Regions from separate parts of the Arthrobacter sp. C152 genome, predicted to be linked through region 2. Evidence: predicted binding sites of a transcription regulator. Region 2 holds the regulator's gene; each other region holds the start of a gene.
The links. Region 2 encodes HrcA, which represses chaperone genes, less so after heat shock. Its sites were predicted from a motif close to TTNGCACTCGNNNNNNNCGAGTGCNAA; they were not measured.
Positions count from the first base shown of each region.

Region 1 (4,272 bases), on a different contig from region 2:
ACGTGGTTGCCGCGGCTGATCCCCTAAGCACCATGGGGCAGGATGACGCCGACCTGCCCTGGCCGGTGGCGATCGAGTCTGATGGCACGGAGCAGTACCGCACCATGAGCGTGCGTGAACGGAGCAGGCTCCGCCCGCAGCTACTGGAGCGGCTTGGCTGGCGGTACATGCCGTTGTGGACCATCGAGGTGTTCACCGATCCGTCGGCCTGCGCCGACCGGATTGCGGGGTACCTTGGCCTGGAAAAAGTCGTGCTGCCCGGCCGGGCCGCGACGTCCGGCGGTTTCCTTGACGACGACGTTGACCAGGCGCTCAATGGAATTGATACACCCGCTGCGGGAGTCGCGTACGTGTCCCGCCAGGCGGGAGCCCGCGGAGACCAGGGCCCTGCCGGTGCAAGCGGGCGCAACCACTCGCCGGCTGCCGGCGCGGACGGTAAGGAGGCCGGCCCCATGGCTGAGGAAGAGATCCCACGGGAAACCAAGCCCCGGGAAGCCACGCAACAGGGTGCCAATCCGCTGGAAGTGAATCGACCGGAAGAACCGTCACAGGAAGACATGCAGCAGGAAGACATGACCAACGGAACGGCGGCCTCGGGGGCCGAAAACCCGGCCGGAACCCCGTCCCAGCCCCGGGCCCGTGCCGCCGGCGGCATCCTGCCGGCCAAGGCCGCAGAGGACGACGCCCGCAGCTGGGGAGACCGCGACGATGACCATGATGCCTGGCTGAAGGAGCAGAAGCCTCCGCACTGGGGATGACCGCGACAGCCTCCGCAGTGGGGTAACCCCGACAGCCTCCGTGCCGGGGGGTAACCCCGACAACCGCCACACTCGGGGCGACTGGACGATGACCACGACGCCTGGCTGAAGGAGCAGAGCCCGCCGCCGCTGGGTGTGGGCGCCGGGGCTGTGGGCCGCGGCAGTCACCGCGATGCGGGGCCGCGATATGTCCCAGTGCCGCTGCCGGCCCCTGCCCGCGTGGCCCGGACGCCTGAGTGGCACCGGAATGCCAAGTGGCAGTGGGCTTGCGGCGTCTACGGAGGTCCGACCAGCACGAAGAACAACCGGCCCTGTGTGGACGCTCCTGCGAGGCGGGCCGCTTGCTCGGGGCCGGCGGCAACGACGATCAGTCCATCCGTTTCCGTGGTGCCCAGCCACTGTCCGCTCTGCCCGCCCTTGTTCGAGGTCCACAGGACGGGAACGGCGGAGGCCAGCACCTCCGGTGGTCCCTGCTGGTCGAATCCGTTGGCCGATGTGAGGACAACGTTCACCAGTTGGCCCGGGGCCACCAGTTGGGTGGATGAGGCGTCCGCCATTCTCAGGGGAACGGCCGCCGAGCCCGGCGGGGTTCCCGCCAGGAGCCCCGGGCCCAGCAGTTGGGCGTCAGTCAGGAGCTGCCCTTTGCGCAGCGGCGTGGCCAGCTGTTTACCGGCCGCGGCGCCGGGGTCCTGGAGGAAGCCATCAGCAACTACCCCGGGAGGCACCCGAACGGTGGCCAGGTCTGACGCGGCGAGGGCCGTCCCGGCCGGCAGGTCGCGGGCCGCGGAGAGTGCCGCCACGGTGCTGAGCGGGGCCGGGGTCAGCTGTTGCACCGCTAACGCGGCGGCCGCGCAGAGCAGCAATGCCGCTGCGAGGCGCCGGTTACGGCTTAGCCATGCGGCGAAGCGGACGGTCCGGGGCCTGCTGGGTGGACGCGAACGGCTGGAAGGGCGCGGGCTGCCCGTGCGGCGGGCATTGCCGCGCCGGCCGCGGAAGGGATGAACAGACATGCGCCCACGCTAACGCCGCGCGAACGAGGCCTGACAGGGAGATCTCTGGCTATGTGGATAGCAGCCGCAAGGAACAAAAGTTGGCGGCAGCGCGGTCACCGCAGAAGCTGCGGGTGGACGACAGCGGCCGGCGCTGGAAGGCGCCGGCCGCGGACGAAGTTTGAAGGGGCTAGCTTGCCGCTGCTGCCGGCGCCGGGGCGGGCGCTGCAGCAGGAGCCGCCGAGGCTGCAGCCGGCGCGGGGGAGACGGAGCTGCCCTTGGAATCGCGCGAGTCGGTGCGGTAGAAGCCCGAGCCCTTGAAGACGACGCCGACGCTGTTGAACTTCTTGCGCAGCGTTCCGTCGCATTCGGGGCATGAGGTCAGGCTGCTGTCCGAGAATGACTGGACGATGTCGAAGGCGTGGCCGCAATCCTTGCAGGCGTAAGCATATGTTGGCACTGGTGCTCCTCCTCTTGGGCAAACGAGAGGTCCCGTGCTGCCACTTGGTGAACCATTAGCAGTCGCAGGGCCTGAGTGCTAATTCTAGCATTACCTGCTGCGCGGCGGTGCGTGGTCGTGCCCGGGTCAGGCGCCCCCGCCCAGGGGCTTGAACCCGGAGGGCGTGAGCACGGCCGGAACCGGGCGGTCGAACTCTTCGGCCGGGATCCTGCCCGCGGGCAGCAGTTCCTCGTCGTAGATAACCGCGGCCAGTGGAATATCCTTCCCGGCCGTGGCCAGATGGCCAAGGAACTTGTCGTAGTAGCCGCCGCCCTGCCCGATCCTGTTCCCCGCCAGGTCTACAGCCGTCGCCGGAATGAAGAGTGCCTGGGCCTCTCCCGCCACGTCAGGCCCGTACCGGGGCCCCTCGGGTTCAAGGATGGGTGCGTAGCTGCTGCGGACGAAGCCAACATCCGGAGTCCAGAACACCCAGCTCAATTCCCGGCCCGGTTCGCACACCGGAAGCAGGACCTTGTGGCCGCTGCCGTGAAGGGCGGCGACCAGGGGCAGGGTGGGAGGCTCCTTTCCCACGCCAAGGTAAACGCACACCGTTGCGGGCCGCCCGCCGGTCACAGACCCCGCCCAGGTCTCGCCATGACGTGCCAGCCCGGCGCCCGCGGCTTCGAGTTGCTCATGGGTGAGCGTGGCCCTCCGGCGCCTGTGCGCGGCACGGATGCCGTCCTTGATGGTGTTCGACTCCTGCAGCATGGTGTCCTTCCTGCTCTGCCTGCCGCGGTCGCGGCGTCCGGCGGTCCGCCGCGGGCCTGCCGGGGCTTCGATGGTTACGGAAATGCTTGACGCTGACGTTAGATTAGTCCGGTGACTACCAGTAACCCGAGGGTCCGCAAAGCCGTCATCCCCGCAGCCGGCCTGGGCACCAGGTTCCTGCCCGCCACCAAGGCCATGCCCAAGGAAATGCTTCCCGTTGTGGACAAGCCTGCCATCCAGTACGTGGTGGAGGAAGCCGTCACCGTTGGCCTCAACGACGTCCTGATGATCACCGGGCGCAACAAACGCGCGCTCGAGGACCACTTTGACCGGGTGCCCTCGCTCGAAGCGATGCTGGAGGAAAAGGGCGACACCGCGAAGCTGGAAGCCATCCAGTACGCCAGCAAACTCGGTGATATCCACTATGTCCGGCAGGGCGACCCCCTGGGCCTTGGCCACGCCGTGCTCCGGGCCAAGCAGCACGTGGGGGAGGAAGCCTTCGCTGTCCTGCTGGGCGATGACCTGATCGACCCCCGCGACGAACTCCTCAGCACGATGATCGATGTCCAGGCCAGGACCGGGGGCTCCGTCGTCGCGCTGATCGAAGTGGAGCCTGCGCAGATCAGTGCGTACGGCTGCGCCGACATTGAGGAATTCGACGGCGAGGGCTACGTGCGCGTGAACCGCCTAGTGGAAAAGCCTGCGCCGGAGGAAGCCCCGTCCAACCTCGCCCTGATCGGGCGCTATGTTCTGCACCCCGCCGTCTTCGGCGTCCTCGAAGAAACCGAACCGGGCCGGGGCGGGGAAATCCAGCTGACGGATGCCCTGCAGGAACTGGCATCCGGCGAGGGGGAGGGCTACGGGGTCTACGGCGTGGTGTTCCGTGGCCGCCGCTACGACACCGGCGACAAGCTCAGCTACCTCCAGGCCTGCATCCAGCTCGCCGTCGACAGTGATGACCTCGGCCCCGGCCTGCGGCAGTGGCTGCCCGGCTTCGCCGCCGGCCTGTCCGGGTAACGCCGGTGCGCGCTGGCCCCATCTGGCCCGTTTCCCTGGAATGCGGCGACCTCGTCCTGCGTCCCATCAGGTACCGCGACAAGAAAGAGTGGACCGAGGTGCGGTCGCGGAACAGCGAATGGCTTGCACCCTGGGAGGCCTCCAATCCTGAGCCGGGCGGCGGGCTGCCGGATTACCGGCACATGGTGCGCTCGCTGAATGCGCAGGCTGCACAGGGCACGGCGCTGCCCTTCGTCATCACGGAGTGGACGCCGGGGCACAGGAATCCGGTCATCATAGGCCAGCTGACAGTCTCGTCCAT
Region 1 covers NZ_JBTZSU010000018.1:31,700-35,971, reverse strand. The annotation lists gene ACYSM9_RS13455 (AAA family ATPase) at 1-758, shown strand, start outside; gene cpaB (Flp pilus assembly protein CpaB) at 1,034-1,768, opposite strand; gene ACYSM9_RS13445 (FmdB family zinc ribbon protein) at 1,938-2,207, opposite strand; gene ACYSM9_RS13440 (5-formyltetrahydrofolate cyclo-ligase) at 2,334-2,954, opposite strand; gene galU (UTP--glucose-1-phosphate uridylyltransferase GalU) at 3,066-3,971, shown strand; gene ACYSM9_RS13430 (GNAT family N-acetyltransferase) at 3,977-4,272, shown strand, end outside.
Region 1: ACYSM9_RS13445 (FmdB family zinc ribbon protein) is a predicted target of HrcA. The motif match lies at 2,263-2,289, and genes of this name have one in related genera.

Region 2 (4,272 bases):
CCACCGGCCCAGGACGTCGCTGGCGAGCACGACGGCGGCGGGTCCTGCCGTCGACGACCGCAGGACATGGTGTCCCAGCAGGGCGGTCACGGCGCCTGCGCTGCAGAGTTTGGTGACTTCCCGGGGGCTGATGCCGCCCTCAGGGCCGACGATCAGCAGCACCTCGCGGGGGCCCTGGGCCTCCCGCCCCTGCCACCCCTCGAGTACGGACCGCAGCGGCCGGACGGCGTCCTCGTGCAGGACCACGGCAAGGTCCGCCGCTTCAACAGCGGCGCACAGCCCCGCGGTCTCGACGGCGGGCCGGACGTCCGGGATCCATGCGCGGCGCGCCTGTTTCGCCGCCGCGGCGACGGCGGACTGCCACTTGGCGTGGGCGCGGGCCGCCCGGTCACCCTTCCACCGCACGATGGAGCGTTCGGACTGCCAGGGCACGACGGCGTCGATGCCCAGTTCGGTGGCCGTCTCGATGGCCAGTTCGTCCCGGTCGCCCTTCGCCAGGGCCTGGACCATTACCAGGCGGATGTCCGGGCGCTGCTCCACTGCAACGGAACCGCACTCCACCTCCAGCAGTGAGGCAGCGGCCGACACCACCTTCCCGGTCATGCGGGTGCCGGCGCCGTCGACGATGTCGACAGCCTCGTCGGGCGCCAGCCGCTTGACGGTGACCGCATGCCTCGCCTCGGTCCCCTCAAGGACGAAGACGTCTCCCGGTGACACGGCGTCCAGCGAGCCTGCGGCGGTGAAAAAGACGGGGTTGCTCACCGCTACAGGTTACCGAGCCGGTCCCGGAGCTTGGCGAACACACCGCCGCTGGCCGCGAGCTTGCCCTCGGTGATCTGTTCACCGCGCAGCTTGGCGAGCTGCCGCAAAAGGTCTTCCTGCTGGGAATCCAGTTTGGCGGGGGTGTCCACCTGGAGGTGGACCTTGAGGTCGCCGCGGCCGTAGCCGCGCAGATGGGTGACCCCCAGCCCGCGGAGTGTGATGATTTCCCCCGACTGTGTTCCGGGCTTGACGTCGATCTCCTGGGTTCCGTCGAACGTTTCCAGGCTGACGTCCGTGCCCAGCGCGGCCGCCGTCATCGGGATATGCAAGGTGGCGTGCAGGTCGTCGCCTTCCCGGACGTAGGTGGCGTCGTTGTTGACGCGGATCTCCACGTAGAGGTCCCCGGCGGGGCCGCCGGCGGGACCTGCCTCGCCCTGCCCGGAGAGCTGGATCCGGGTTCCGGTGGCGACGCCGGCCGGGACCTTGATGGTCAGCGACCGGCGGCTGCGGATGCGGCCCTGGCCGCTGCATTCGTTGCAGGGGTCCTTGATGACCGTGCCGAACCCTTCGCAGGTGCCGCAGGGCGCCGCCGTCATGACCTGTCCCAGGATGGACCGGACTGCCCGCTGGACCTGGCCACTGCCGCCGCAGATATCGCACCGCTCAGGCTGTGTCCCGGGGCGGCAGCAGGACCCGTCACAGGTGGGACAGACCACCGCGGTGTCCACCTCGAGCTTCTTGTTCACGCCGAAGACGGCGTCCCGGAGGTCGATCCGGACGCTGATGAGGGCGTCCTGGCCGCGGCGCACCCGGGAGGCGGGCCCGGAGGTGCCGCCGGCGCCGAAGAAGGTGTCGAAGATGTCCTGGAACGCGAAGCCCTGGCCCGCGTAGCCGGCGCCGCCGAAGCCGTTGTCGGTTCCGTTTTCGTTGCCGGTGGTGTCGTAGACCCGGCGTTTTTGCGGGTCGGACAGGACCTCATAGGCGTGAGTTACTGCCTTGAAGCGCTCCGCGGCGTCCTCACCGGGGTTCACGTCCGGGTGAAGGGTGCGGGCCAGCTTGCGGTAGGCCTTTTTGATCTCTTCCCCGGTTGCCTCCGGCGAGACTCCAAGGACGTCATAGTGGCTGCTCAAAGTTCGTATCTCTTCCTTGTTGTACTGCGTGTACTGGGGCTGTCCCGCCCGCGCCCGCTGCAGGATCCGGCGGGCGCGGGACGGTCAGGGGCCCAGAATCCTGGAAAGGTAGCGCGCCACGGCCCTGACCGCAGCCATGGTGGTTGGATAGTCCATCCTGGTGGGGCCGAGGATGCCCACTTTCGCGGCGCTGCCGGGCCCGTACCCGGTGGCCACCACTGATGCCTCGGCCAGCCCGTCGTACGGGTTTTCCCTCCCGATGCTGACAGCTACGCCGCGGTGGTCCTGCGCCATTTCGCTCAGCAGCCGCAGCATCACCACCTGTTCCTCCAGCGCCTCAAGGACCGGCCCGATGCTGAGCGGAAAGTCCACGTTGGACCGGGCAAGGTTGGCGGTCCCGGCCATCACCATCCGGTCCTCCCGGCTGTTGTGCGCCAGGGCCTCAAGGCCGTGGGCCAGCGCGTGCGCCGCCTGCCGCTGGGCGGGGGCGGCAGCGGCAACGACGGCGGGAAGCGCCTGCGCGAGCTCGCTCAACGGGGTGCCGGCCAGCGCGGCGAGGAACCGTGTCCGCAGGGCTGCCACGGCGTCATCGCCGAGGTCCTGCCCGACGTCGATCACGCGTTGCTCCACCTTGCCGCTGTTGGCAATCAGGACGACGAGCACCTTGCGCGGGGCAAGCAGCACGAATTCGATGTGCCGGACCAGGGCCCTGCTCAGGTGCGGATACTGGACCACCGCCACCTGGTTGGTCAGCTGGGCCAGCAACCGCACGGTGCGGTCCAGGACGTCGTCGAGATCGTCCGAGCCCTCCAGCAGGGACTGGATGGCCCGGCGCTCAGCCGCGGAGAGGGGTTTCACCGCTGAAATCTGGTCCACGAACAGCCGGTAGCCCTTGTCGGTGGGGATGCGTCCCGCGCTGGTATGCGGCGCGGTGATCAGCCCCTCGTCTTCCAGGGCGGCCATGTCATTGCGGATGGTCGCGCTGGAGACGCCGAGATGGTGCCGCTCAACCAGGGCCTTGGAGCCGACCGGCTCGCGGGAGTGGACGTAGTCCTCCACGATGGCCCGCAGCACTTCCAGTTTGCGTGGCTCGCTCACACTCCACCTCCATCCATGGTCCGGGGCCTCCGCCCCGCCTGCATGCTGACTCCACCAGGGTTAGCACTCGACATGCCTAAGTGCTAACAGTCTATTATGCCTTGGCGCGTTGTTAGCATTGGTACCGCTCCGGGCGAAATTCCGGTGTTTACTACCTAGCGCTAGGCGGATCACATCCATGGACTACCAGAACTGGGGCCCCCGCGACATGTCCGCGCCAGCCCGCACGGAACTGCCCGAAGTTCCCGTCGAACGGGGAATGGTGCTGGAGGACGTCCAGTCCGGCTGGGTGGGGGCCGTGACCCGGGTGGAGAAGTCCGGCGGCATGCATGTGGTGGCACTCGAGGACCGCCGCGGCAAGTCCCGCTCCTTCCGCCTGGGCTTCGGCTTCCTCCTGGAGGGCCGGCCTATCCGCCTGGTCCCGCCCGCACCGAAGGCCGCGGCGGCCGGGGCAGCCCCCGGCAGGACCGCCTCGGGGTCGGTCCGGGTCCAGGGCCAGCGGGCGCAGGTGGCCAAGGCGAGCCGGATCTGGGTGGAAGGCAAGCACGACGCCGAACTGGTGGAGAAGGTGTGGGGAGACGACCTCCGCGTGGAGGGCATCGTCGTCGAGCCGCTGCACGGCATCGACGACCTGGCCGCCGCGGTGGCCGACTTCCGGCCCGGCCCCGGCAGGCGCCTGGGCGTCCTGGTGGACCACCTGGTGCCCGATTCCAAGGAATCCCGCATCGCCGATGCCGTGATGGCTTCGCCCGGCGCCGCCGGGAACGTGCTGATCGTCGGCCACCCCTACGTGGACGTGTGGCAGGCGATCCGGCCCTCCGTCCTCGGCATCGGGCAATGGCCTGCCATCCCGCGGGGACAGGACTGGAAGACGGGGATCCTGAAGGCCTTCGGCTGGCCGCATGAAACCAAGGAGGACATCGGGCTGGGATGGCAAAAGCTGCTGGGCGCGGTACGCACCTACGCAGACCTCGAACCGTCACTGCTGGGCAGGGTCGAGGAAGTGATCGACTTCCTCACGGTGCCCTGAAGGACCTCCAAGGGGGCAGCGAACCAGTATTCTTGATACTGCCGGGGAACGTCCAGTCGACGTCCCCGCGAGCAAGGCACCAGCACTTAGTCAGCACCAATGCATGTCAGAAGGAACAGACTGTGGCAGAAAACGCACGTGATCACAGGGACGGCCAGGGCCGTTCCGAGTACCATGGCGTGCCGGCCAACGCCCTGCCGCTTACGGCCAGCGAAGACCGCCAATGGGCAACCCTGGCGCACTTTGGCGGCA
Region 2 covers NZ_JBTZSU010000008.1:159,068-163,339, reverse strand. The annotation lists gene ACYSM9_RS08570 (16S rRNA (uracil(1498)-N(3))-methyltransferase) at 1-762, opposite strand, end outside; gene dnaJ (molecular chaperone DnaJ) at 765-1,892, opposite strand; gene hrcA (heat-inducible transcriptional repressor HrcA) at 1,977-2,990, opposite strand; gene ACYSM9_RS08555 (DUF3097 domain-containing protein) at 3,169-4,020, shown strand; gene ACYSM9_RS08550 (DUF4870 domain-containing protein) at 4,143-4,272, shown strand, end outside.

Region 3 (4,272 bases), on a different contig from region 2:
CCGACGAGCGGCTCCGGGACCGTGAACTGGGCATCCTGGACCGGCTCACCCGGCTGGGGGTGGAAAACCGGTACCCCGGTGAAGCGGAGCGTCGGGACTGGCTGGGCAAGTTCTACTACCGGCCGCCGGGCGGGGAATCGTGGGCGGATGTGGCCCTGCGGCTGCGGTCCGTGCTGGCCGAGCTGAACAGCCTGGGCATGGGCCACCGGGTCCTGCTGGTGTGCCACGACGCCGTGATCATGCTGTTCCGGTACGTCCTGGAGGGCCTCAGCGAGCAGGAGCTGCTGGACCTGGCGGCCAGGGAGGCCATCCTGAACGCCTCCCTGACCCGGTTTGTCCGCCCGTCCGGCGCCGGCCCCTGGACGCTGGAGAGCTTCAATGTGGCGGACCACCTGACCGAGTTCGGCGTCACCGTGACCGAGCATGCCGGGGATACCCGTGTCCAGCCGCAAGGATGACATGGCCGCCGCCACGCTGGTGACGCCGTCGCTCCTGCGCGAATGGCCGCTTCCGGCGCCCGGCGAGGACAAGTACTCGCGCGGGTCGGTGCTGGTGGTGGGTGGTGCCCGAGCCACGCCCGGCGCTGCCATGCTGGCGGGCGCGGCCGCCCTCCGCGCGGGGGCCGGGAAGCTGACCCTGGCGGTGGCGGAATCGGTCGCCGTCCAGGTGGGTGTGGCGCTGCCCGAGTGCGGGGCGCTGGGCCTGCCGGAAACCGCGGAGGGTTCGGTCAAGCCGGAGCTGGACCGGATCGATTCCTACCTGGACCAGGCGGACACCATCCTGGTGGGGCCCGGGCTGGATGACCTGGACCTGGCCGGCGGGCTGCTGCGGGAACTGCTCACGCGGGAGGAAAGGGAAGGCGCCCGCCCGGGAGGTCCCGCCGTCGTGCTTGATGCCTACGCCCTGGGCGCACTCCCGGGGCTGGAGGACCGGCTGGACCCGTGGCGCGGCCGCCTGATCCTCACCCCCAACCCCACCGAGGCGGGGATCCTGCTGGGCCGTGACCCGGGTGACCTCGAAGCGGATGTGGCAGCCATCGCCCGCCGCTATGACGCGGTGGTCAGCTGCCAGGGGCTGATCGCCCGGCCTCCGGGGGCTGCGCCCGAGGAATCCGACCTGTGGAAGATCACCACCGGCTACGGCGGCCTGGGGACGTCCGGCAGCGGCGACGTCCTGGCGGGCGCCATCGCCGGGATCCGGGCCCGCGGCACATCCAACGCGCAGGCCGCCTGCTGGGGAACCCACCTGCACGCGGCGGCAGCGGACCGCCTGGCCAGCAGGCTGGGACCGCTGGGATTCCTGGCAAGGGAGCTCTCCGACGAACTGCCGGCCCTGATGCTCGAGCTCGGCTCCTGACACAAGGATGGCCTGAGACAGGGATGGCCTGGGACAGGGATGGCCCCCGGCCGAAGCCGGGGGCCACCGGGTCGGGAAGCTCAGGCCCTCGCTGCCGATGCGCTGTCTGGCGCTGTGGCGTGCACAGAATGGCGATCCGCCCCAAAAAGGCAGTCAACAGATCTACCCGCTTCCCGATTCTTTCCAGGAACTATGCGGCGATTTCCTGCTTGGCCCCCTTCGTTTCAATCTCGATCCTGCGCGGCTTCGCCTTTTCGGCGACGGGGATCCGCAACGTCAGGACGCCTGCGTCGTAGCTGGCCTTCACGTGCTCGGTATCCAGTGTGTCGCCGAGGATCAGCTGGCGGCTGAAGACGCCGCGCGGCCGCTCGGAGGCGATGAGTTCGGTGTCCTTGCCGACGGGGTCCGGGCGCTCCGCGCGCACCGTCAGCACGTTCCGTTCGATGTCCAGATCCACCGAGTCCACAGCGACGCCGGGCAAATCGAAGGCGACGACAAAGTCGTGGTCCTCACGCCACGCATCCATCGGCATGGCCGCCGGACGTGCCGCCGTGCCGAGGACCTGCTGGGCCAGCCTGTCCAACTCGCGGAACGGATCGGTTCGCATCAACATGGCTTCCCTCCTCGTAAGAGATGGTCCAACATGGTTTCCCACTCAGCCTGATCTGTATTGGCTGATATAGATTTTTTAGCACCGGAGAAAGAGGTCTTCAAGGGGTTGCGGACCGGATTTTTGGAACTTTTTCAGGGCTGCGCAGGGCACGGAAAAGGGGCTCCCCGCACCGCTGCCGCAGGCGCGGAAAGCCCCTTCTTCCAGTGTTACCGCGGGCCGTACGTCAGTCGCGGGTGGGGTCCGGCCGGAGCGGCGCGGGCCCGGGATCCGGGATGGGCAACGGCCCGGGCGGCTGCGGGGCGGGGAACGGATTCGGCGACGGCGGTCCCGGCTGGGTGGGATCCGGTGATGTGGGTTCGGGGCCGGGTTCGGGCGGGAACGGCTCAGGTTCGTGCACTGGCGGGATGGTCATGCAACTTCCCCTCTCACGCTGGGCGGATGTGCCTTGAAGGAAACAGGATACGCCTGCCGCCGTCCGGCAACTACCCTCCCGTTGCCCTATCAGCTTTGGTCGTTAAGGCGGCGGTTTGGGGGCCAAAAGTGATAGAGCATCACGGCTGTCAGTCCCGGACCGCGCCCACCAGCCGCAGCCAGGCGCGCAGCTGCACCGGATCCGCCTCCGCGCAGCGGAAGCCCACGTACCCGTCCGGCCGGACCGCCACGAGGCCCCGGCCCGGGTGGCTGGTGAGCCGGTGGATGTGGACGAGAGGGCCGCGTCCGGCCGCCACCGGCCCGGCGAGGTCGGGCAGGTCGGCAAGGTCGGCAAGGTCGGCACCCAGGGCGCCAGGGACGGCGTCGCGCTCCAGCAGGACGTGGACCCCGGGCACCGCGGTCAGCTCGTGCAGCTGGACGGAGCGTTCCGCCACACTGGCCGGTGCATCCGGCAGGCGGTCGCCGGGCCGCGGCCACCGGACACTGCGCGGCGTCTCGTCCAGGGACAGGGGGCTGTGCCGGTACCGCACAAACGGCTGCGCCAGCAGCCTGATCCCCAGGGCTGTGAGGCGCCGGCGGCGGAGCAGCACCGGCAGCAGCGGAGCCGAGGACGGCAGCAGGCCACGGACCAGGCGCGCGGCCGGATGCGGCGAGGCCTCGAAGAAGAAGATGAGATGGGTCAGGGCAAGCACCCGCCGCGCCGCCAGCTGCCGCTCCTGCCCGTAGGACCCGAGCAGTTCCGGAACGGCCCTGCCGGCGGTGGAGGCGAACCCGAGTTTCCAGCCGAGGTTCAGGGCATCCAGGATGCCGTTGTTCATTCCCTGGCCCCCGGCGGGTGAGTGGGCGTGCGCCGCATCCCCGGCGAGGAAGATGCGGCCGCCGCCGAAGGTGCCGGCCAGGCGGTGCTGGAGCGGGACCTGCGCCGACCAGCGCACGTCCCGGACAGTGGCTTCCAGGCCGGACCCGGCCAGCAGCCGGGCCACCTCCGCGGCGGGGACGGGCGGGCCCAGCTGGCCGAAGCGTGCGTCCGGCGCCGGTTCGGCGGGGCGGGTGGCCAGCAGGCGCCACGTGGCCCCCTCCCCGAGCGCGAACAGGAACGCCAGTCCGGAACGGCCGACGGCGGCGTGCAGCACGCCGGGGTCCAGGCCGCCGTCGAGCTCCAGGTCCGCCAACACGGCTTGAACCGGGTAGGGCCCGCCCCGCCACGGGGCCCCGAGGACCGTGCGGACGGTGCTGGACTGCCCGTCGCAGCCAGCCAGGAAATGGCAGCGGAACTGCTCCTGCCCGTGCCCATGAAGGGTGGCGGTGAGGCCGCCGGTTTCCGGTCGTTCAAGGCCGCGGAACTCCACACCCCAGTCCACGGGGATCCCCCGGGCCTGCAGTTCCTGCCAGAGAACGTCTTCGACGTCGGCCTGCCGGACCAGGGTCAGGTGCGGAAAGGCGGTGTCCGGCAGGTCGGCGTGGCCCAGCCGGGCCTGGACGACGCGCCGGCCGAGGTGGAGGCGCGCCTCCGGCCCAGTGTCGGCGCGGGCCAGCAGCGCACCGGTGACGCCCAGCGGGCGCAGGCCCTCCAGTGCCCGGGCGTGCAGCATCATGGCCCGGGAGGGGCGGAACCGCTCCGGCCGACGGTCCACCACGCGGACCGAGGCTCCGTGCGCATGGGCCTGCAGCGCTGTGGTGAGTCCCGCCGGCCCGGCGCCGACCACCAGGACGTCCGTGTCTGCCATCGGTTCTTCCCCGGCCGCCATGCCCCGTTGAGCAGCGCCGTTACGCAGGGCTGAGGAGCCGCCACCAGGCGTGGCCGGTTTCCTCCGCACCTTCCATGGTGGCCGGGTTTGCGAGGACCTCGTCGCGGCGCAATCCGGGCAGCA
Region 3 covers NZ_JBTZSU010000012.1:16,589-20,860, forward strand. The annotation lists gene ACYSM9_RS10600 (histidine phosphatase family protein) at 1-458, shown strand, start outside; gene ACYSM9_RS10605 (NAD(P)H-hydrate dehydratase) at 460-1,356, shown strand; gene ACYSM9_RS10610 (Hsp20/alpha crystallin family protein) at 1,547-1,969, opposite strand; gene ACYSM9_RS10615 (hypothetical protein) at 2,193-2,381, opposite strand; gene ACYSM9_RS10620 (FAD-dependent monooxygenase) at 2,530-4,128, opposite strand; gene ACYSM9_RS10625 (hypothetical protein) at 4,169-4,272, opposite strand, start outside.
Region 3: ACYSM9_RS10610 (Hsp20/alpha crystallin family protein) is a predicted target of HrcA. The motif match lies at 2,045-2,071, and genes of this name have one in related genera.